3 regions of the Nitritalea sp. genome follow, and region 1 is predicted to be linked to each of the others. Evidence: riboswitches for the same ligand, from Rfam matches in the RefSeq annotation. Region 1 holds a riboswitch; each other region holds the start of a gene.

Region 1 (7,389 bases):
CTCATGCAAGGCATTTAGCCACTCAGGCGCGCGATCCAGCACCTCATTATCAGCATACAGAGATTGGCTATAACTATCGTCTTAGTAATGTGAGTGCGGGAATCGGCCGGGGCCAAATGGAGGTGTTAAGCGAGTGGGTCAACAGGAGACGCCGCAACCACACCTTTTATAAGGAGGCGCTAGGGAAATTACCGGGTGTTCAGTTCCTAGAGGAGCAGCCGAATACCTATGCCAACCATTGGTTGACCTGTATGTTAATAGACCCTGCCTTAAGTGGTGGGGTCGATAGAGAAGCTATTCGCTTGCATCTAGAGGCAGAAAATATCGAGTCGCGTCCGATTTGGAAGCCCATGCACCAGCAACCAGTATTTGCATCTTTCCCTTATGTAGGGGATAAAACTGCAGACAGGGTCTTCGACATGGGGCTTTGCTTACCGAGTGGCTCTGCTATGGAAAAAGAAGATCTTGAGCGTGTGGTTCAAGCCATACAGGCCTGTTTCCAAGCTGTTGCTGAGCAGGCAGGGTAAGCTTAATTTTTAAGAAGTGTGCCAAAGAGCTGTTGGAGGAGCTAAATTTAGAGCTCCTCCAGCACTGCTTGCACGAATGGCCACTTACGGGGTACGCTATTCATGATTAAAATATCCTCCCAAAGTGCGCTTTCCTCGTCCAAAAAGCGAAAAAGGCGCTGCATACTATTTTTTCTGTAGAGCTGCTCGAAGACATCCACTCCAGCCTCCTTTTCGGTGAGCATCACGTTCATCAGAACGGCATCGAATAATTTATACCTTCCTGAGCCCGGGTGTTCGAAACTCCCTGCTCCCGTTTCTAATTTTTTAATGATTTTTTGCACATGTTGGAAGTTACGCACAAAGGAAAATCCTGTGCTTGGTTTTACTGTTCCGGCCAGGGTGCCAATGGGAATTACAGGCCCTTTGCCTGCTTTTGGGTGCAAGCGTGCGGTGGTCATGGGGATTTTGTTATGTTCCACCTCCAAAATTTCGTAAGGAGTATCTCCTAAGTAAGTCTTTATATAGTCGCGCAAAGCCGCCTCATAGCGCTCTTTTTCCCATAAAACTGCAGAGAAGAGGGTATATTCCACTAGGGCCACATTTTCTTTTTCCGGTAATAGGTAGCAGAAAGTCAGGCCAGGATCTTTTTGCGGTACGCGCAGGTCCATATAGGTAAAGGTGTGGGGGTTCCAAAGCGGCTTAGGCACGCGAATTTTCCAGCCCAGAAAGTGCTGCCACATAAAAGGCCCTTGCTGTTGGGCAACCTCTTGAAGTGCCTGTGCTTCAAAATACCCTTTAAAGCAGTAGCTTTTAAAGTGATAATCGCCTTGACTAGTTACGACGCGCTGCGCATGGGGTAAAACAGTAAAAATATCTGCCTGCAGGCGCTCAATCTGTTTACTTTTAGCGAGTTCCTCGGCGATAAAGCGGTAAAAGCTTAGCCCCTCGATCGTGTAGTAGCGGTAGGGGGCCAGCTCGAATTGCAGTGTTTGCTGGCGCAAAGGAATCTCCGCATGCGACCAGGAATGATGCAGGGGTAGCTCTTGGAGCCAAGGCGTGTCGGATCTGAGCCAGAAGCTCCAAGTGCGGTCATTCGTGTTTTTTGCCTCCCGATCGATAAGCAGCACACGCTTGTCGCGGAGCAGAGGGGATTTGCTGATTTGCCAAGCTAAAGTTAAGCCCGCTAGTCCTCCGCCGGCAATGATATAATCGTACGTGGTCGATGTGTCCATAGGTGAAATCAAAATCGGCGGTAGCTAAGTCCCCGATTTCGTTTGTGCTGACAACTGAAACCGGGCGCTTGCTGTTTATAAAGGTAAAGAAATTCTTTTAATCTTCTTCTTCGATGCGGTTTCCGCGAAGAAAATCCGCTATGGGCATTCTTTTTTTATTGGGAGCTTGCACTTCTAAGAGCGCCACTGTGCCTTGTCCACAGGTGATATGCCAGAAGGTTTTTTGGTCGGTAAGGGTGCTGCCGGGGCGCGTATGTTTCTTTTCGTTATCGACTACGGCCGTACGGAAAACTTTATAGGTATTCTCTCCCATTTTAAACCAAGCAGTGGGATAAGGGGATAGGCCACGTACCAGATTGTGCACCTCTTCGGCACTCTGAGTCCAGTCGATTGCACAGTTTTCTTTAAATAATTTAGGGGCAGCATGTACGGCTAGACTTTCGTCCTGCGTCTGAGTGCGCACCTCGCCTGTGGCGATGGCCGCGACGGTTTTGGCCACTAGGCCGGCTCCCTTATGCATCAGCCGCTCGTAGAGGGTCCCCACCGTATCTTCAGGATAAATCGGCTCTTTTTCTTGAAGAATTATATTTCCGGTGTCGATTTCATGTTTGAGAAAAAAAGTGCTGACACCTGTTTCTTTTTCTCCTTTGATAATGGCCCAGTTGATGGGCGCCGCACCACGGAAATTCGGCAGTAGGGAGGCGTGCAGGTTTAAGGTTCCTAAGGGGGGCATGCTCCAGACGGCCTCAGGAAGCATGCGGAAAGCTACGACCACCTGCAGATCGGCACCTAAGGAGCGGAGTTGTTCCTGGAATTCAGGGTTTTTCAGATTAGTGGGCTGTAGAATCGGTAGCTTGAGGTGCAGCGCACAGGCTTTTACGGGGGAGGGCAGCACCTTTTTTCCGCGGCCTTGTGGTTTATCAGGCGCTGTGAGGACGCCGACCAGTTCTACATGGGGGCTGGCATGGAGTGCTTCCAGGCTCGCCACGGCGAAATCTGGAGTCCCCATGAAAACTATTTTCAACTTTTTCTGTACCGCTGTGTTCATAAAACAAAAATACAAAGCAGCGATGGAGTATCCGCATGGGAGGGCAAAAATCAAAAAATTAACCCTTTTTTAGGGAGAATAAATGAATTTATGTAATTTCAATATGCCATTTCGGTAGAACTGTGCAAATCAACCTTTATTTTACCAGCAAAATTCATGAAAATCGTATCGTATTCCTTTTTGTTTCTAGCACTACTGGTGGTAAGTGCTTGTGGCCCAAGTGGTAACTCTTTTGCTATCCGTACGGAGGCTTTGGAGCTCAAGGCGGAAGGGCCACTCTTTGAGGGTTCTAATATGGCGCAGGCTACTTGGGAGTTTGATGTGGCAGAAGTATTACGCCAAAACCAAATCGATGGTTCCACCATCACGCGGGCACAGATCAGCGGCATTCAAATCCAGTATACGGGAGAACCCATCGACATGCAAAAGATCGTCCTGGAAGTAACTTCTAAATCGGTCGATATGAGCCGGGTGGCCCTCTATGAGGGAGAGATTTTAGTGAATAGCCCGATGGATTTGGGCCTCGCCCAAAAGCAAGCTAATCTGGCCGATGGTTTCATGAAAGATGGTAGAATTACCTTCGTGGCAGACTTTGATCTCAACCAAGAGGAGTATTGGGAGGATGTCGTGATGGAACTTTACGTAACCTTTGAACTATTAGTCAAGTAAACTATCCTACAATACACCTAAAAAAACCAATTATGAAAAAACTACTCTTTTTATGCAGCTTCTTGCTTATGGCTTTTTATGTGTCGGCGCAAGACGCCGATGCAATCACTGGGGTCTGGGAGCCGAGTAACGGTAAAGTAAGAGTAAAAATCGATCAGATCGAAGATAAGTTTTATGGCCGTATCGTTTGGCTCAAAGAGCCTAATGACCCGAGCACAGGCAAGCCGAAAGTAGACCAGAATAATCCTGATGAGTCCATGCGTAATGTGCCTTTACGGGGCTACCGCATGCTAAAGGATTTCGTGTATAACGGAAAAGGAGAATGGACAGAAGGAACCATCTATGACCCGGAATCTGGGAATACCTACAACTGTGTGATCACGATGAAGGACGATAATACCTTGGATATCCGAGGCTATGTAGGGGTGAAGACCTTCGGTAGAACGGACACCTGGAAACGTTTAAAAATCAAAGGCTAAAGCGATACCTATGAAGAGACATTTAGCCTGCTTGGCCCTGTTCGCAGGGCTTAGTTTTTCTTATGGTGCATTCGCCCAAGGAGAAGAAGAGGAAGAGGACTGGGACCTCTATGGAGAACTAGAGTTTGTGGATGAAAAAGGGGGAAAGGCCTTTGCCAAGCCTACTATCGTCGGGATGTCCCCGCAGCGGTTTTTTATGATCGGCTGGGATGTGCAGACCCCTTATGACATGCGCTTTTCGCAAACCAGATTCCCGGCCTCCGAAAATACCGGCTTCGGCGTGGATGAAAATCCAGATCCGGCACAAACCGCTCGGGCCAACTACACCGGAGGTTTTCGCTTCAATAGTGTCATTCCTGTGATCTCCAAGAGTAACCTAGTTTGGCAGTCGGGGATCAATTTTATGGATGTGCGCTATCAGATTACCGATATCCAGGGCGACACGGGAGGCGGTGAGCGGGGCTTGGCGCAAATTTTAAACGAAGATGGCCTACGTAATCTCAACTGGACCAATACCGTGTTTGTGCCTATTAATGAAAAGTCCTTTTTCGTCTTTCAAGGGCAGCTGGACATGAGCGGTAATTTTGATTTTGGCTTTCAGCCATTTAATACCGTGCGCGTTAGTGCGGCGGCCATTTATGGGAAACGTGTTTCTGATCTCAAGCGCTGGGGTGTCGGCCTTTCGCGTACCTATCGTGTAGGGAATATGAATTATATTCCGGTGGTGATGTACGACTGGACGAGCCCGGACCGCAAGTGGGGGACAGAGATCCTATTCCCTGCTCGTGCCAGTGGTCGCTATAATTTTAGTAAGACTTCCTTACTGCTTTTCGGCTTCGAGCTGGAGGGACAAAGTTACCGAATCGACGAATTCAGCAGAGGAAATAACAGCTTCGAAATTCGTCGAGGTGAGCTGCGTCCACGTCTGGAGTATCAAAAGCAAATCACAGGTCCTTTTTGGTTTAATATGCAGGCAGGCTATCGCTTCGACTGGTCCTTTGATGCGGATGAGCTAGATGGAGGACGTGAGTTCTTTAGAGGTTTCTTCGGAACACAGGAGTTCGGTATGCGGAATAACCTAGGTAATCCGCTCTATTTTAATGTGGGGATAAGTTTTGTAACTTTATAAAAAAACTTAGTTCGAACACACTTATACATCCTGAGGAGGCAAGTCCTACCTTGAAAATCGCTCCGTTCGGGGCGATTTTTTTTATGCCCCTTCCCTGTTCCTTCCTGCTGTGTGGTCTGTCATTTAGGTGCGTAGGGGGAGGAGGTGAATGCGAAAAATGCGAGGGGGATTTATCGCTCCGATAAGGAGCAACTTATTTTTTTACTGATTTAGAACGCTTTTATTGATTTATCTGTTAATTTTGAAATTGCTTATCAAGAAAGACTGAGGGACGGGCCCGATGACGTCTTAGCAACCTCTAGCAAGGTGCTAATTCCCATTTTCTACTAATCCTAACTAGGAGAAAATAGAGATGAGCGGTAGTTGAATCCCAGTATTTTTCTTCCGGTTCTTGATAGGCATTTTGTGATTAGCTATGATGAACAGAACCGAGTTACTCTTAGACGCCCTATCCAAACGTATTTTGATCTTAGATGGAGCCATGGGCACCATGATCCAGCGACACGGCTTGCAGGAGGCTGATTTCCGAACTCCTGATTTACAAGATCATCCGAAGCCATTGAAGGGTAATAATGATTTGCTTTCGCTCAGCCGTCCGGATGTGATCCGCGCCATCCATGAGGCCTATCTGGAGGCAGGCAGCGACCTGATTGAAACCAATACCTTTAGCGGGACCAGCATCGCTCAGGCCGATTATGCCCTGGAGCATTTGGCCTATGCGATTAATAAATCTTCTGCGGAGATAGCTGCTGAGGCAGCGAAGGCCTATACGGCCAAAAATCCCGACAAGCCGCGTTTCGTGGCAGGGGCTCTTGGACCCACGAACCGCACAGCCTCTATTTCTCCTGATGTAAACGACCCTGGTTATCGAGCCATAACCTTTGACCAGTTGGCAGCGGCGTACACCGAGCAGGTAGAAGGGCTTTTGGATGGGGGCGTGGATATTTTGCTTATTGAGACAGTATTTGATACTTTAAATGCGAAGGCGGCACTTTATGCCATCCAAGAGGTCTATGAAAAAAGAGGTTTGCCGCTGGATCCGCGGGAGGGAGGGATTCCGATTATGATGTCAGGCACCATCACGGATGCTTCTGGCCGTACCCTTTCGGGACAGACGACAGAGGCCTTTTTGATTTCGGTTTCCCATGTGCCGCTTTTAAGTATCGGACTGAACTGTGCACTTGGGGCTAGAGAGTTGCGCCCCTACCTAAAAGTCTTGGCTGATAAGGCTCCCTTTTATGTGAGTGCCTACCCGAATGCGGGGCTTCCAAACGCCTTTGGGGCCTATGATCAAGGGCCTGGGGAGATGGCACAACAGGTAGAAGAATTTTTGGCTTCCGGCTGGGTAAATATCTTAGGAGGATGCTGCGGAACGACGCCAGAACATATTGCGGCCATTGCGGCGGCAGCCGCCAAGTACAGCCCAAGACCCTTACAAGAAGAAGACGTGCAGGTATGAGAAGAGGACGAAATTATTTACAACTTTCTGGGCTAGAGCCCTTAGTGTTTACCCCGGAGCTGAATTTTGTGAACATCGGCGAGCGGACGAATGTGACGGGATCTAAGCGTTTCGCACGCTTGATTTTAAATGGACAGTATGATGAAGCGCTGGAAGTGGCGCTGGATCAGGTGCGGGGCGGAGCCCAAATTCTGGATGTCTGCATGGATGAGGGGATGCTTGATGGGGTGGAGGCGATGACGCGCTTTCTACATCTTATCGCCTCAGAGCCGGAGATTAGCCGAATTCCGATCATGATCGATAGCTCACGCTGGGAAATTATCCTGGCTGGCTTAAAATGTGTGCAAGGAAAGGCTATCGTGAACTCTATTTCACTTAAAAATGGGGAGGAAGAGTTTATCCAGCAGGCTAAAACGATAAAAAAGTTTGGCGCCGCAGTGGTGGTGATGGCCTTCGATGAAAAGGGGCAGGCGGATACTTATGCCCGTAGGGTAGAAATCTGTTCACGCAGCTATAAACTGCTGGTGGAAACGGTACGCTTTAATCCGCAAGATATCATTTTCGATCCAAACATCTTTCCCGTGGCTACCGGGATGGAGGAACATCGGAAAAATGCATTGGACTTCTTCCATAGCACGCGCTGGATCAAGCAAAACCTTCCAGGCGCTAAGGTCAGTGGTGGAGTTAGCAATGTGAGCTTTAGTTTCCGAGGAAATAATCCGGTGCGTGAAGCCATGCATGCAGCTTTTCTCTATCATGCCATTCGCCATGGTATGGATATGGGTATCGTGAATCCCTCCATGCTGGAGGTCTATGACGATATTCCGAAAGATCTGTTGGAGAAAGTCGAAGATGTGCTCTTCG
Region 2 (7,389 bases), on a different contig from region 1:
CTGAAAAAGGACAGTAGGGCCCCGGCCAGCACCAAGCCACCAAAAAGCCCGAGAAGCAAGTTGAGCTCACTCAGCAGGCTAAAGCCATCGATCTGCTGCTGGGTGTACAGAATCAGGCCATACAGCAGCAGGGAAGAGATCCCGCCCGCGATGGCACCATACACGAAAGAACGGGCCAAGAAGGGTTTCCGGATAAAGCCCCGGGTGGCGCCCACCAGCTGCATGCTGCGGATCAAGAAACGCTGAGAAAATAAGGCGAGTTTAATCGTGTTATGGATGAGCATGATCACGGTAAGCACTAAAATCAGTACAAAGCCAGCCATCACTAAGGAAACCTTGACCATGTTTTGGTTGATGGCTTCCAATAAATCATTCATATAGCTCGTTTCGAAAACTTCTTCCATCTTTTCGAGGCTGGCGCTGATTTCTGCCAGCTGATCGGCCGTTTGAAACTCTTCCGCCACACTAAAGGAGATGCTGGCACGCAGGGGATTATCGTCGAGAAACTGCATGAAGTCTTCTCCGGTATCAGCCAGAAATTTTTCTGCCGCCTCTTCTTCAGTAGTAAAGTGGATGAGCGCTTCTCCTTCCCTTTTTAAAACGTAAGGCTGGCTAGCGATGCGCTGCTGCACTTGGGCATACTGCTGCTCACTTAGGCCCTTTTTCAGGAAAACCTGCACCTCCACATTTTCGCGGATGAGCGAGCTGAGCACTTTGGCCTGGATGATAATCAGGCCGAAAAGTCCCACGATAAACAGGGAAAGGGTCGTACTGAAAAGCACGGATAAAAATTTAAAGCGCCCTAAGCGGGTCTTTTTTCTGGCTTTTGTGCGCATGCGTTACCGATCCATTAGAATTCCAAAAGTACGTTTCTTTCTTGAATATTGCCAATTCCTTTCTGTTAAAGAACCTTAGCGGCGGAGGGTCTTTTCCAGCGGCCAGGGCAGTACTGCACTTCCAGAGATCACGTACACGCTATCCGCTAAGGATATTTCCGGTACATGCAGGCCCGTGAAGCTCCCAAAGGCCGGCACGATCAGCTGATTCCCCTGGCGCAAAAAGCAAGCCATTCGCAGCTGCTGCCGCCCGCGCCCCTGTACCCGGAAGCCGGGATGCACATGCCCGCAGAGGATGAGACGCTCTCCAGCAGCTGCTGTAGCCTCCCCCTTTTCTAGGGGTGTATGCCGCAGTATCAGTTGGCCCAGGGCCAAACCTTCCGCATGAACCTTCAGGGGGCTGCCTGCATACAGCTGCGGCGGTAAAATATCGTGATTGCCTCTGATAAGGTGCCAGTTTAGGGCCGGAAAATGGGCGATAAAGTCCATAAAATCCTCCCAAGCGCTGTTCCAATCACTATGAAAGAGGTCTCCCAGAAAATACACGTGCTCCACCGGGTAGCGCGCCAGCAGCGCCGCCAGCCGCTGAAAATCGCCGGCATGCACCTGCTCGGGAATGGGAATGCCGGCCTTGCGAAAATGCGTGGCCTTACCGAAGTGGGTGTCTGCCAGGAACAGCGCACGGTGGGTAGCAGACCAAATGGCCTTTTCCGGCAACAGCGAAAGCGCTTCACCGAAGAGATGTAAAGAATATGAAGTGGTGGATGGGGACACGTGAAACAAAAGCCTTGGAAATCGGGTACTCTTTCTAACAACAAGATTACTGCAAAAATGAAGCAATTAAAAATTTTTATCCTATTTCTATCTGTGGTGGGTCTCCAGCTACTCGCTGGACAGCGGGCCGAGGCCCAAAGCGCGGGGGATATCCTGGGCGTCTGGTGGACACAAGATAAGGATGCTAAGGTGGAGCTTTTTCAGGAAAAGGGTAAATTCTATGGCAAGCTCGTCTGGATCAAGCCCGATCCAGAGGTGAAGGAGCCTGTTTTAGATGAAAATAATCCAGATAAAAGCCAGAGAAGTCGCCCCCTGCTGGGTATTCGCCTGCTGGAGGATTTTCACTTCAACGGGGAGCGCTATGAGGGAGGAACAATTTATGATCCGACGAATGGCAAGAAATATTCCAGTCATATGACGCTGAAAAACCAGCAGACCCTCGAGCTACGCGGCTATGTGGGCGTCTCTTTCGTCGGGCGCTCGGTGACCTGGACACGCGCATCGGAAAGCCACTGAGCGTATTCCTTAATCTTGCCTCCGGGAGAGAGTAAAAAAAATGAGCCGGGGATCCACCTTCCCCGGCCCAAACCAGTACGCTAATCTAACAGGTACGCTACGCTGGTACGCGATGCGCCAGGGCGCAAAAATCACTTGGGGCTATACTCCCAAATACCCGGAGGGACTACCTCCAACACATTCCCAAAGGGATCTTCAAAGTAAAAACTTTCCAGTCCGCTGTGCCAGTGCTGCTCATGCGTGAGCTGGATTCCTTTTTTCATAAAATCCATTTTCGTCTTCAGATAGTCACGTTTAGAGACTTCGAAGGCGACGTGCTGCTTGCCGAAGGCAAAGTGAGGCGGTAGTTCTTCCTCATTTTTCGTGGCTTCGGGTAAAAAACACAATAATACAGAGCTTCCGCAGCGAAAAAACGCGTGTCTGTTTGGGCTAACGTGAATCAACGGAAAATCCAGAATCTCATGATAAAACTGAACCGCGAGTTCGATATCCGAAACATAAAGACAGGTTTCTTTTATTTGTGCGTATTTCATATTGTAAAGTACGCGAAATGCCTATTTTTTTTATGGGTAAAGTGATGTGTAGCCAAAAAATCGTTTAAACAGCGTAATCACATAGATAGATGGTATTTTTTCGCGGACAAACAGGCTAAAAGCAAAAAAAGCCCCGATAACAGCCAAAAGGCCGCATCGAGGCAATAGGAATTTGGCCTAAGGCCATGCCTAAACAGGAACTCCACTGCTCAAATAGAAAGAGCGCAGGAGGTAGCTAAGCTGTTCGTATTCAATTAAAAACGCATCGTGTCCATAGTGGGAGTGCAGCTCTCCATAGCTGCCGTAGGGCACTCCGGAGGCGATCTCCCGAGACTCCTCCGCGCTAAACAAGAGGTCGCGGTCCACACCCACGGCCAGCACCTTGGCGCGAATCTCGGCGAGTGCCTGCTGCAGCCCGCCACGTCCGCGGCCCAGGTCATGGCTGTCCATGGCTTTAGTTAACGTCCAGTAGCTGAGCGCATCGAAGCGCTCGCTGAGCTTTTGACCCTGATAGCGCAGGTAGGCACTCACCCGAAAGTGGTCTAGCTTCTCCTCCGCGTCGTTTTGCTTCGCGGCCAGATTATCGGGATGTCGGTAGGAAATCATAGCCATAGCACGGGCGGCTTCCAAGCCCTTTTTGCCCGCCTCCGGGCTACGCGTTCCCCAGCTTTGGTCGGCAGCTATAGCCATGCGCTGCGCCTCATTAAAGGCGATCAACCAAGGCCGGGACTTGGCATTTGATGCCAGGATGATGGCATGTTCCAGGGATTCCCCCAGGTGATGTGCCCACTCCAGTCCTACCTGACCTCCGAGGGAGCCCCCGATAAGCGTATGAATCCGCCGTATGCCCAGATGCTCACGCAGTAAATCTAAGGCACGCGCCATATCCCGTGTGGTAAGTTGAGGAAAATCATAGTAATAGGGCTGCCCACTGTCAGGATCCACGCTGAGGGGATGGCTGGAGCCATAGCAGGAGCCCAGCAGGTTTGCGCATACGATGTAATGCCTATCCGGATCATAAAACTTATCCTCTCCGATTAGGCCATTCCACCATTCATGCGGTTTCGCATCCCCCGTGAGTGCATGCACCACCCAGATGACATTATCCTTCTCCGGTTTTAGGTGTCCACTACAGGTATATTTCAGGGTAAACCCAGCCAGCACTTCCCCCGATTCCAGCGGAAAAGGGGCCGTGTGGTGAAAATAGTCTTCAGTCATATCCACGATGAGATAAGGCGCTTGTAGATTCATAGTTCTTCACTTAGGCTTGCTCAGGTACCTGGCGCTGTGCCACCACCTGAAAGGCCTGCTCGAAATCTGCTTTTATATCTTCTATATGCTCGATGCCCAGGGACACGCGCAGCAAACTGTCGCTCACACCTGCCGCTGCACGGGCCTCTGCGCTGAGCTGCTGATGCGTCGTGGCGGCGGGCTGAATAATTAGGGTTTTCGCGTCCCCGACATTCGCCACATGTGAAACCAGCTGAAGGGCATCGATGCAGGCCGAAGTAGCGGAGGCATCTGCCTCTAGCTCGAAACTCAACACTCCTCCAAAGCCGTGCCGCAAATATTTCTTGGCATTTTCATGGTAGGGGGAGCTGGCCAGCCCCGGGTAGTGAACCTTCCGGACCAGCGGATGTGCCTCCAGCCATTGCGCCAGCTCGAGGGCATTGTCCACGGTGCGCTGCACGCGCAAAGATAAGGTCTCGAGTCCTTGTAATAAAAGGAAGGAGTTAAATGGGCTGAGTGCCGGCCCCATGTCGCGCAGCCCTTCCACGCGTGTTTTGATGGAAAAGGCCACATTGGGAAGCCCCAGCGGATTACCCTCTCCGAAAGTATCCCAAAATTTCAGGCCATGATAGCCCTCAGAGGGCTCGGTAAACTGCGGGAACTTGCCATTCGCCCAGTTGAAATTCCCCCCATCTACGATGATACCGCCGATGGAAGTGCCATGGCCGCCGATCCACTTGGTGGCAGAAGCGGTCACGATGTGGGCGCCCAGCTTGAGCGGCTGTGCGAGGTAGCCCCCCGCCCCGAAGGTATTATCCACGACGATGGGCAAGCCATGGCGCTCGGCTACCTCTCGGATCGCGTCGAAATCGGGCACACTGAAAGAGGGGTTACCGATCGTTTCCAAGTAAATCGCACGTGTGTTCGCATCGATATGGACTTCAAAGTCGGCAGCATTCAGGCTGGAAGCGAAGCGCGCCTCGATTCCCAGCCGCTTGAAGGACACTTTAAACTGATTGTAGGTGCCTCCGTAAAGGTGCGGCGCTGCCACGAAGTTTTGCCCACTTTCTAGAAGCGTGTGCAGCGCCAGAAACTGAGCTGCCTGCCCGGAGGCCGTAGCCACCGCCGCGACGCCCCCTTCCAGCGCCGCGACGCGCTCTTCGAACACGGCTGTAGTGGGATTCATGATGCGTGTGTAAATATTTCCAAACTCTTTCAGCGCAAATAAATTCGCGCCATGCGCGGCCGAATTAAAGGTGTAAGAGGTCGTTTGATACAAGGGTACCGCACGGCTATTCGTGCTCGGGTCCGGCTGCTGGCCGGCATGTAACTGAAGGGTTTCGAATCTGTACGTTGACATAAGTAGTGGTTTATAGGATTAGGAATGTAAAGAAAGGTGAGGGGCCACAGAAAGGGCCCGTAGGAGCGGAGGTGCTTTAAACGAAATCGCCAGAAGGATAAAGACAAAAGAAAGCTTTGCCTTAGCCAAATCGCTTAAAGCATACGCATACAGCAACAGCCTTGGCTGCTACCAATAGGTAAAAGGAAAGAAATTCGAAAAGAGCCGATGGGGCTTCCCTGCGGACCATGCGATGGCCGGTTAGCTGAAGGAAGTAATGGGCTCAGGAGAAAAGGCTGCTTTGCGCGGAGCGCAAAAACAGGGGAAAGGAGGCGTGACAAACCTTCCTGCAAAGCTGGTAGGGTACAAGAAGCTTTCGCTTGGGAAATAGAGGTAAAGAAAACGTCAGGTATAAATCTCATGGTCGAAGAATTTATAGTTCCTTCGGCTGTATCAACCGATGGCAGGAATTGGCACCTTGGATTTTCCAGGTTGCCAGAGGGTCATAGAGCCTGTCTCTCGCCTCTTCTATATAAATCCCACCACATAAAAAATGCGTTAGGATGCTTCAAAGGTCTCGCATCGCGCCGATTTATCCAAGGTTTTCTCTAATTTTTTTTTCAAACCCTCTTTTTTGGCCCTCGGGCCTGTAACTTTCCCTAAAAAAATTAGTCTATTAAGAGGATGAAACAGCTGCTTGTTTTCTTTTTTGCTCTCAGCCTATACAGCGTTCACAGCCCGCTACAGGCGCAGGTACGTCACCCGAAGCGCATCAGTGCGGAGGGCAGTACGGGCTTTATTATCGCTCATGCACGCGATCTGGTGGAGGTCTCCCAGACCCAGCCTTTCGGTGGGGCGATTTCCCTGGACTGGGCGCAGACGAGCCTGCGGCAGTGGGAGCGCTGCCAGTGTCACCATTACCTAGGGCTTCGCCTGCACTATCATAATTTTAACAATCCGCAGGTTTTGGGCGCGGCACTTAGCTTGACGGCAGACTTCGAGCCCATCCTTTGGCAAAGCCCAGACCGTCGCTGGCAGTTTAGCTTGCGCAGTGGCATCGGCCCCGCCTACCTGAACCGCCTGTTCGACCCGGAAACGAATCCGGACAATACCTTTTTTTCGGCGCCTATCAGTTTTTTGTTGTACACCAGCCCGACACTCAGCTATCAGTTCAGTACCCACTGGGGGCTTTCTGCGGCATTTAACTACCATCATATTTCGAATGGCGGGCAGCGGCAGCCGAATCGGGGCATGAACTATCCGATGTGGGGCTTGGGGCTGCGCTACTTTCCTTCCGGCCATCCCCAGTGGGAGCGGCATCAAGCGGCAGCAGCTCCGCGGAGCTGGCTCTGGGAGGTGGAGAGTGGCCTGACCAACCGTAGCGTGCCCGATCAGGACCGACGGGGCCTCACTGCGGGGCTGGCTCTGGGTGCCAAGCGGCGGGTAAACAACTTGCAGTCCCTGGGCGTAGGGGTAGAATTTATTCAGGATGAGGCGTTTCGGGCGCGCCCTGAGGCGCAAAGCGGCAGTATCATCGCTCCTTTCCTGTCCCATACCTTATGGGTGGGGCGGGTGCAGTTTGAGCAGCGGCTCGCCTGGTATGCCCTTAAGCCGGAGGGCTATCAGCCGGAGGCCTTCTATCAGCGCTACCTCTTGTTCTACGAGCTCTTTCCGGGCTTTGCGGTGGGCGCCTCCCTGAAAGCCCATGCGCAGGTGGCCCAAAACCTCGATCTCCGCGTCCGTTACCAGCGTCCCTTCCGCAGGTAATCAAATAATCCCTGTTATGCTGTGATTTTTTATGTATTTTCGGCCGCAACAATTTTAACTTTATGCAGCGCATCATACGACTATTTAAGCGGTGTGGCTTGGCCGCCACGCTTTTTTTGGCCGGAGGCCTGAGTATGGCGGCGAGTCCCCAGTGGCTCCGCTACCCAGCGATCTCTCCCGATGGCCAACATATCGCCTTTACCTATAAAGGAGATATTTTTATCGTCCCCAGTGCCGGAGGGGCTGCCCAGCAGTGGACCAGCCATGAAGGGCATGACTTTATGCCGGTGTGGTCTCCCGATGGCAAGCAGCTGGCTTTCGCCTCGGATCGCTATGGTAATTTTGACGTCTTCGTCCTCAACCTGGAGGCAGGGGATGAGCGCCGGCTAACCTT
Region 3 (7,389 bases), 110 kb from region 1:
CAAATCATCCTGGAAAAAGGAGCCCTCTCAGTGCGAGCCATTGCCACCCATGGGGTACTTTCTGGCAAAGCCTACGAAAACATTAACAACTCTGTTTTAGAGGAATTGGTCATCACCGATACGATTCCACTAGCGCAGGAATCGAGTAAAATTCGGGTTTTATCCGTGTCCGATCTTTTCGCGAAAGCGATCCATGCCGTGACCGGAAATTCCTCCATCAGTGCACTCTTTATTTAATTTATTTATAACTTATTCTTAATTTACTATGAAATCTTTAGAGATTATAGGGTTTAAAAGAGCAAATCTCGACAGTGCTACTTTAAAAGAGCTTAGAGAAGACGGTCAAGTTCCTTCTGTGGTTTACGGACCGGGTATCGAAGAGCAGATTCACTTCTATGCACCTGCGATTCTTTTCCGCCCGCTCGTTTACACGCCAGATGTTCACTTAGTAGAGTTAAACATCGAAGGTCAAAAAATCAAAGCGCTTTTAAAAGACACACAGTTCCATCCGGTATCTGAGGTTCTTTTGCACGCAGATTTCTTAGCATTCAGCGAAGACCGTCCTGTTAAGATGGAGATCCCTGTTAATATCGTAGGAAACTCTCCAGGTATCCAAAAAGGGGGTAAACTCGAAATCAAAGCCCGTACCCTAAAGGTAAAAGGTTTAGCGAGCGCACTGCCTGATAAGATCAACGTAGACATTTCTCACCTAGACTTAGGAAAGTCTGTGAAAGTTTCTGAACTAAGTGTAGAAGGTTTCGAAATCCTAACGAGCCCGAACGTTTCTATCGCTACGATCGGTATCCCAAGAGCACTTCGCGGTAAGAAAACAGCTGAGTAAGCTTTTTCTATCTGACATACCCACATCCTGCCCAGCCTTTGCGCTGTGGCAGGATGTCTTGTTTCTGGCCGATAGCTTCCTACGGCCGCCCTCATAAGCCTCACTGCCCATGAAATACTTAATCGTTGGCCTCGGAAATATCGGCCCCGAATATGAATTGACCCGCCATAATGTGGGTTTTCTCACCTTAGATCGTTTAGCAGACAAGCATCAAGTCCGCTGGAGTTCAGGCCGCCATGCCTTTTACAGCCACTTCAGCTTTAAGTCTCGACAGTTTCACCTCATCAAGCCGACGACCTACATGAACCTGAGTGGGAAAGCGGTAAGCCACTGGATGGCAGAGCTGAAGATCGAAAAATCCCATGTGCTGGTGGTTGTCGATGATGTTGCTTTGCCTTTCGGTAAATTGCGCATGCGCGCCAAAGGCTCCGCAGCAGGACATAACGGTCTAAAAAACATCGAAGCCCTAACCGGTGGGCAAGACTATCCGCGTCTGAAGTTCGGCATCGGGGACGACTTTCCGAAGGGCCGCCAAGTGGATTATGTGCTTGGACGCTGGACCCAGGCTGAAATCGATGCCCTGCCTGAACATATGGACCGGGCCATCGCCATGATTGAGGCCTTTGGCAGCATCGGGATCGCCCATACCATGACCCAGTTTAATGAGTAGCCCACTCGGCTTTTGGGCTGCGGCCCAAAAAGAGAAAGCAGCTGGCATTTTGTTTTCTGGCTGCCACCTGCTTTCTTTGTAACAAAAGAAGTATTCACCTTTATAAAGAAGAGGCGAGAGAACAGGCTCGATGACCCTCTGGCAACCGGCCACTTGTGTCCATGGTGCCACATCCTGCCCCTATCCGGGAACTATAAACGGGTCAATGAGCAAGATGTGCACGGGGCGATGGTCTTTATAGCTTAAAAAAGAACCCTGAATTCATGGCACATTTCGAAACACAGGCGATCCGCGCCGGGGCGCAACCTTCTAACGCCGCCGGACATTCCAGCCCCATTCACCTTACCTCTAGCTTTACCTTTGATTCCGCCGAACAAGCCAGAGCCCTGTTCGCCGAAGAACAGGAAGGGCAAATTTATTCCCGCTACGCGAATCCAAATACCAGCTCCCTGCTGGAAAAAGTATGCCTGGCAGAAGGCACCGAAGACGGCATGGTAACCGCCTCCGGGATGGCCGCCATGTTTGGCAGTATCGCGGCCCTGCTCAGCCAGGGAGACCATATTTTAGCCTCCCGCTCCCTTTTCGGCTCCACGCACCAACTGTTGACACGCGTTTTCCCACGCTGGGGCATCACCTCTACCTATGGAGATATCTCCGATTACCAGCAGTGGGACAAATTACTGCAGCCGAATACTAAAATGCTCTTTTTGGAAACCCCCTCTAATCCGGGCTTGGAACTCATCGACTTAGAATGGGCCGGGAACTTTGCGCGGGAGCATGGGCTTATCTTGGTGGTGGACAACTGTTTCGCTACCCCTTACCTGCAGCAGCCGGCGCGATGGGGAGCACACTTGGTGACCCATAGCGCCACTAAGTTCATCGATGGACAGGGGCGCGTGCTGGGAGGATTGATTTTAGGAAGTAAAGCGCTCATCGAGCAGGTGCGCTTCTTTGCCCGGCACACGGGCCCCTCCATCTCCCCCTTTAATGCCTGGATACTGGACAAGAGCATGGAGACCTTAGCCGTACGTATGGACCGGCACTGTGAGAATGCGCTAAAAATAGCACGACATTTCGAGGGGCATGCCAAAATAAAGCGGGTGAATTATCCGTTTCTAGAAAGTCATCCACAATATGCCGTGGCCGTGAAACAAATGCGCCACGGAGGGGGTATAGTAACTTTAGATCTGAAAGAAGGTGCCGCCGCTGCCGCTGCCTTTATCGATCGACTGAACATGATCAGTTTTACCGCTAACCTGGGAGACGCCAGAAGTATCGTCACACACCCCGCTTCTACGACGCATAGTAAGTTGAGCCCTGAAGAGCGGGAACGTGTCCAGATCACACCAGGCCTGATACGCCTGTCGGTCGGCTTGGAGCATGTGGACGATATCATAGCGGATATCGAACAAGCACTATGATAAAAAAACGATTTGGTTTTTTCTTATTTATGGGGCTCCTTTTGGGAGCCCTTGCTTTCGCGCAACCTGCCCCTCTCGCTACAGACAGCGTGGACAATCGCAGCGAATACCTGCTTTTAGATAAGGGACTGCAGTTTCGCATCACGCGCTATGTGAATAGCCTGTATAATTTTGATTTCCGAGAGGCGGACAGGGGCTTTAAAGTGCTGGAATACGAATATCCCGAGCATCCGCTTCCCTACTTTTTACAAGGGCTAAGCAGCTGGTGGAAAATTTTACCCGACCTCGATAACGAGCGCTACGATGAGCGCTTCATCGGGCAGATGGACGTAGTCATCGACAAGGCCAAAAGCTTGCTCAAACGGGATGCGGAAAATAAGGAGGCCACTTTTTTCCTAGCAGCCGCCTATGGCTTTCAGGGGCGCCTGTATTCGGAGCGAAGATCCTGGACGAAGGCTACGCTGGCCGGGAAAAATGCTCTGAAATACCTTAACTTAAGTAAAGATGGGGACGAGGAGATGAGTCCTGAGCTGGTACTAGGGGATGCGCTGTTCAACTATTACTCGGTGTGGATACCAGAAAATTACCCTCTACTGAAGCCTGTGGTCGCCTTTTTTCCTAAGGGCAACAAAGAAAAGGGCATCGAGCTGCTGGAATATGTGGCCAATAATGCCTTTTATTCCCGCGTGGAAGCGCAATATTTTTTATATATGCTGTATGCCAATGCCGAAGGTAGCCCCTTTAAATCTTTGGCCATTACGGACTATCTGATGGACAAGTACCCGAACAATGCCTTTTTCCACCGGTCGCATGCGCGCAACCTATACACAGTAGGCAAGTGGTACGAGTGCAAGGAGGTTTCAGAGGAAATCTTAAGACGTCTAGATGCCAAACAGACCGGCTATGAGGCAAACAGTGGGCGCTATGCCGCATTTTATATCGCCCAGTACCACGAGCGTAGAAACGATTTGCCGCAGGCGAAGGCCTATTACAAGCGCACACTGGCCTTCGGAGAGGAGTCTGAGGCACAGGAAAGTGGCTATTACCTGTATAGCTTACTGGCACTGGGTAAAATGGCTACCCAGGAAGGCAAAAAAAACGAAGCCAAATCCTATTTCAATCAGGTTAAAAAGTTCGCCAAAAGAAAGCATCCTGCACATAAGGAAGCACGAAATTTTATTAAAAAGAATAAACTTTGAATTCATTTTTCCGTTTACCAAAGAAGTTCAGCAAGAGAATATTTGAATTGGCATGGTTATTGGCCTAGTTTACCCCGAATGCTTTTGCTAGAGCACAGCTACGAACAAGAATATTTCGTGTTTACACACCTTTTTCTCAGCAATTGCTTTAAAATAATATTTATTATACCTAACTTTGCACAAGATATTATTCTGTAAATACTTTCATCTATGGATAACAGCGTAAGAGTAAAATTTGACAAAATCGACCGTAAAATACTAGAAATTTTACAGGGCAATGCGAAAATAACCAATGCGCAGCTTTCGAAAGATATTGGGCTTTCTCCGGCTCCTACACTAGAGCGCGTCAAGAAATTAGAACAATCCGGTATCATTCGCAGCTACCATGCAAAGTTAGATCCAGAAAAGATCGGCCTTGGCGTGAGCACTTTTGTACTGGTTACCCTCATCGGACATAATAAAGCGAATATCGACGCCTTCATGACGGAGATTAATACGATCCAAGAGGTGATCGAGTGCCACCACATCACCGGTTCTGGTGATTTTATCCTAAAAATTATTGCAAAAGACATCACCGCCTATCAGAAGTTGATGCTCGAGCAGGTTTCCGAAATTAAAGAGGTAGATTCCATGCAGTCCATGGTGATTCTTTCCACTTTTAAGGATTCCAAGGTATTACCAATACCTGCATAAAGTCGCTTAGCGCACACCCGAAGAAGCATGGTCTCCCGATCATGCTTTTTTTTATGTACTTTTGCAGGGCGAAAGCCCTGCGTCCCTTCCGCAGTGGTGCAACCTCTGACCTTATGTCGACGATACAAGAAGAAAATCCCTGGATCTGCCAGGAGAAAACAACCGTTTTTGAGAACCCCTGGATCCGCGTAGAGAACCATCAGGTGCTCAATCCTGCCGGAAAGCCTGCCGAATACGGCAAGGTATGCTTTAAAAACCGCGCCATCGGCATCCTGCCAATAGATGCCGATGGGTTTACCTACCTGGTCGGGCAGTACCGCTACACGACAGGCGGCTACTCCTGGGAAATCCCCATGGGAGGTGGTCCACTGGAAGAGGCCCCACTCGCCGCCGCTAAAAGAGAGCTCAAAGAAGAAACAGGCCTCAGCGCGGAAAAATGGACCCTGCTCATGGAGGTGCATACCTCTAACTCCGCCACGGATGAAGTGGGCCTGATCTATGTGGCCGAAGGGCTGCAGAATGGCACTCCCGAGGCAGAAGAAACCGAAATCCTCCAGGTCCGTCGCCTGCCCCTACACGAGGCCGTGCAAATGGTCCTAGAATGTAAAATTACAGACGCTATTTCCGTATGTGGCCTCCTGCGCGTGGCCCGTGACTACGCTATTTAAGTACACTTATGCTTGGCATTCAGAATTTTCGGCAGCATAGCTCCAAAACCTTTTTACTCGCCTACCCCGTCATGCTTAGCCAGCTAGGACAGGTGCTCGTGGGCGTAGCCGACAGCATGATGGTAGGCCGACTAGGAGCAGAACCGCTCGCCGCCGCCTCCCTGGCGAACAGTATTTTCTTCGTCGTCCTTATGTTCGGCATAGGGATCTCCATGGCCATCACCCCACTGGTAGCTATGGCAGATGGGCGCGGACGTAAAAACCGCATCGCACGCCTCTTTCGCCATGGCTTTGTGATAAATTTCGGTGCCGGCATCGTGCTACTCCTGTTTATTTTGCTCTCCAGCCCCCTCCTGCTCCACCTAAACCAACCGGAAGCTGTGGTGGAAATGGCCATCCCTTATCTGGCCATCATTACCTTTTCCCTGCTGCCCTTTATGGTGTTCCAGACTTTCAAGCAGTTTACAGAGGGCCTCTCCCAAACCAAGCAGGCCATGTACATCACCCTGGCCTGTAATGCCCTGAATGTTTTCCTCAACTGGTTGCTGATCTATGGCAACTGGGGAGCGCCTGAAATGGGACTCAATGGCGCCGGCTGGGCAACGTTGATCTCCAGAGTGCTGATGGCGCTGATGATCGCCTACTATGTGTGGTGGTCGCCACGCTATAAGACCTATAACATAAATTTTCGCTTCCAGCGCTTTAGCTTCCCGATGGTCAGCAAAATGCTCCAAATCGGCATCCCTACCGGCTTTCAATTTATCTTCGAAGTGGGGGCCTTCTCCACCGCCGCCATCATGATGGGATGGATCGGGGTAAATGCCCTAGCCAGCCATCAGATCGCTATCAACCTGGCCTCCATCAGCTACATGATGGCCTCCGGGCTTTCTGCCGCCGCCATGGTGCGCGTAGGGAATCAACTGGGTCAGCGGGACATTCCCGGGCTGCGCGATGCGGGCTTCACCGTCTTTCTGATGACGGCCGCATTTATGAGCTTTTCGGCGGTCTGCCTGATTCTGCTGCGAGAAGTGCTGCCCGCCCTCTACATCGACGATCAACAGGTCATTCAGATGAGCGCCAGCCTACTGATCATCGCGGGCATGTTTCAGCTCTCCGATGGGGTGCAGGTGGTTGGCCTGGGCGCCCTCCGCGGTATGGCAGACGTAAAAATCCCTACCATCGTCACCCTGATCGCCTACTGGGTAATCGGCCTCCCGCTGGGTTACTTCTTCGCCTTCCCTCTCGGCATGGAAGAAAAAGGAGTTTGGTATGGCCTTTTGACCGGCCTCAGCTTAACCGCTTGCGGTCTCCTCTACCGCTTCCATAGCCTGAGTAAGCGTTTGGCTAGCGCCAAAGAGCTCCCAACAGTAAATCCCGAGCTGATGCATTAGCGGGAGCTTCGCCTAAGCAACTGGCGGGATCACGCGCACCTCTTGCTCCATCTCGCCCAGTCCACTCAGCTGGATACGAACGCGGTCCCCCGGACGCAAATAAGAGGGAGGCTGTAGGCCCATCCCGACACCAGCAGGTGTTCCCGTAGCGATAATGTCGCCAGGCAAAAGACGCATATAGCGAGATATTTCTGCGATTAGCGCCGGCACATCCAGCAGCATCTGCGCTGTACTGCTCTCCTGGCGCAGCTCATCATTCACCCAGGTACGCACCCGAAAAAGCTCCACTTGCTGTTCGGCAGCTGGCTCTAGCAGAAAGGGGCCCATCGGTGCAAAACCATCATAACTTTTGCCCTTCACCCACTGTCCCTTATGCTCCAGCTGCCAGGCTCGCTCACTTACATCATTTAAAATACTGTATCCTGCGATGTGTTGCGCCGCCACATCCGGATGAATTTCGATTCCCTCCCTGCCGATGACCACTGCCAGCTCCGCTTCATAATCCA

Evidence for each region. A riboswitch is a leader RNA that binds a small molecule or an ion and turns the genes downstream of it on or off. The one in region 1 is predicted to bind S-adenosylmethionine.
Region 2: it holds a riboswitch for S-adenosylmethionine, as region 1 does, so the genes downstream of both, ACXIT9_RS08310 (O-acetylhomoserine aminocarboxypropyltransferase/cysteine synthase family protein) here and ACXIT9_RS01320 (homocysteine S-methyltransferase family protein) in region 1, are expected to answer to the same signal.
Region 3: it holds a riboswitch for S-adenosylmethionine, as region 1 does, so the genes downstream of both, ACXIT9_RS01790 (trans-sulfuration enzyme family protein) here and ACXIT9_RS01320 (homocysteine S-methyltransferase family protein) in region 1, are expected to answer to the same signal.

The regions. Positions count from the first base shown of each region.
Region 1 covers NZ_JBSZCV010000004.1:76,804-84,192, reverse strand. Annotated here, with positions in the region: gene ACXIT9_RS01350 (DegT/DnrJ/EryC1/StrS family aminotransferase) at 1-527, shown strand, start outside; gene ACXIT9_RS01345 (lycopene cyclase family protein) at 575-1,741, opposite strand; gene fmt (methionyl-tRNA formyltransferase) at 1,839-2,789, opposite strand; gene ACXIT9_RS01335 (hypothetical protein) at 2,946-3,458, shown strand; gene ACXIT9_RS01330 (DUF2147 domain-containing protein) at 3,491-3,937, shown strand; gene ACXIT9_RS01325 (DUF6268 family outer membrane beta-barrel protein) at 3,948-5,066, shown strand; SAM riboswitch class I at 5,315-5,425, shown strand; gene ACXIT9_RS01320 (homocysteine S-methyltransferase family protein) at 5,482-6,525, shown strand; gene metH (methionine synthase) at 6,522-7,389, shown strand, end outside.
Region 2 covers NZ_JBSZCV010000009.1:134,610-141,998, reverse strand. Annotated here, with positions in the region: gene ACXIT9_RS08335 (cell division protein FtsX) at 1-836, opposite strand, end outside; gene pdeM (ligase-associated DNA damage response endonuclease PdeM) at 912-1,610, opposite strand; gene ACXIT9_RS08325 (DUF2147 domain-containing protein) at 1,668-2,126, shown strand; gene ACXIT9_RS08320 (VOC family protein) at 2,258-2,659, opposite strand; gene ACXIT9_RS08315 (homoserine O-acetyltransferase family protein) at 2,849-3,910, opposite strand; gene ACXIT9_RS08310 (O-acetylhomoserine aminocarboxypropyltransferase/cysteine synthase family protein) at 3,921-5,249, opposite strand; SAM riboswitch class I at 5,659-5,767, opposite strand; gene ACXIT9_RS08305 (acyloxyacyl hydrolase) at 5,913-6,995, shown strand; gene ACXIT9_RS08300 (S41 family peptidase) at 7,058-7,389, shown strand, end outside.
Region 3 covers NZ_JBSZCV010000004.1:191,375-198,763, forward strand. Annotated here, with positions in the region: gene ACXIT9_RS01775 (ribose-phosphate pyrophosphokinase) at 1-237, shown strand, start outside; gene ACXIT9_RS01780 (50S ribosomal protein L25/general stress protein Ctc) at 266-841, shown strand; gene pth (aminoacyl-tRNA hydrolase) at 951-1,511, shown strand; SAM riboswitch class I at 1,609-1,711, shown strand; gene ACXIT9_RS01790 (trans-sulfuration enzyme family protein) at 1,775-2,932, shown strand; gene ACXIT9_RS01795 (tol-pal system protein YbgF) at 2,929-4,131, shown strand; gene ACXIT9_RS01800 (Lrp/AsnC family transcriptional regulator) at 4,342-4,824, shown strand; gene ACXIT9_RS01805 (NUDIX domain-containing protein) at 4,938-5,492, shown strand; gene ACXIT9_RS01810 (MATE family efflux transporter) at 5,501-6,883, shown strand; gene ACXIT9_RS01815 (fumarylacetoacetate hydrolase family protein) at 6,896-7,389, opposite strand, start outside.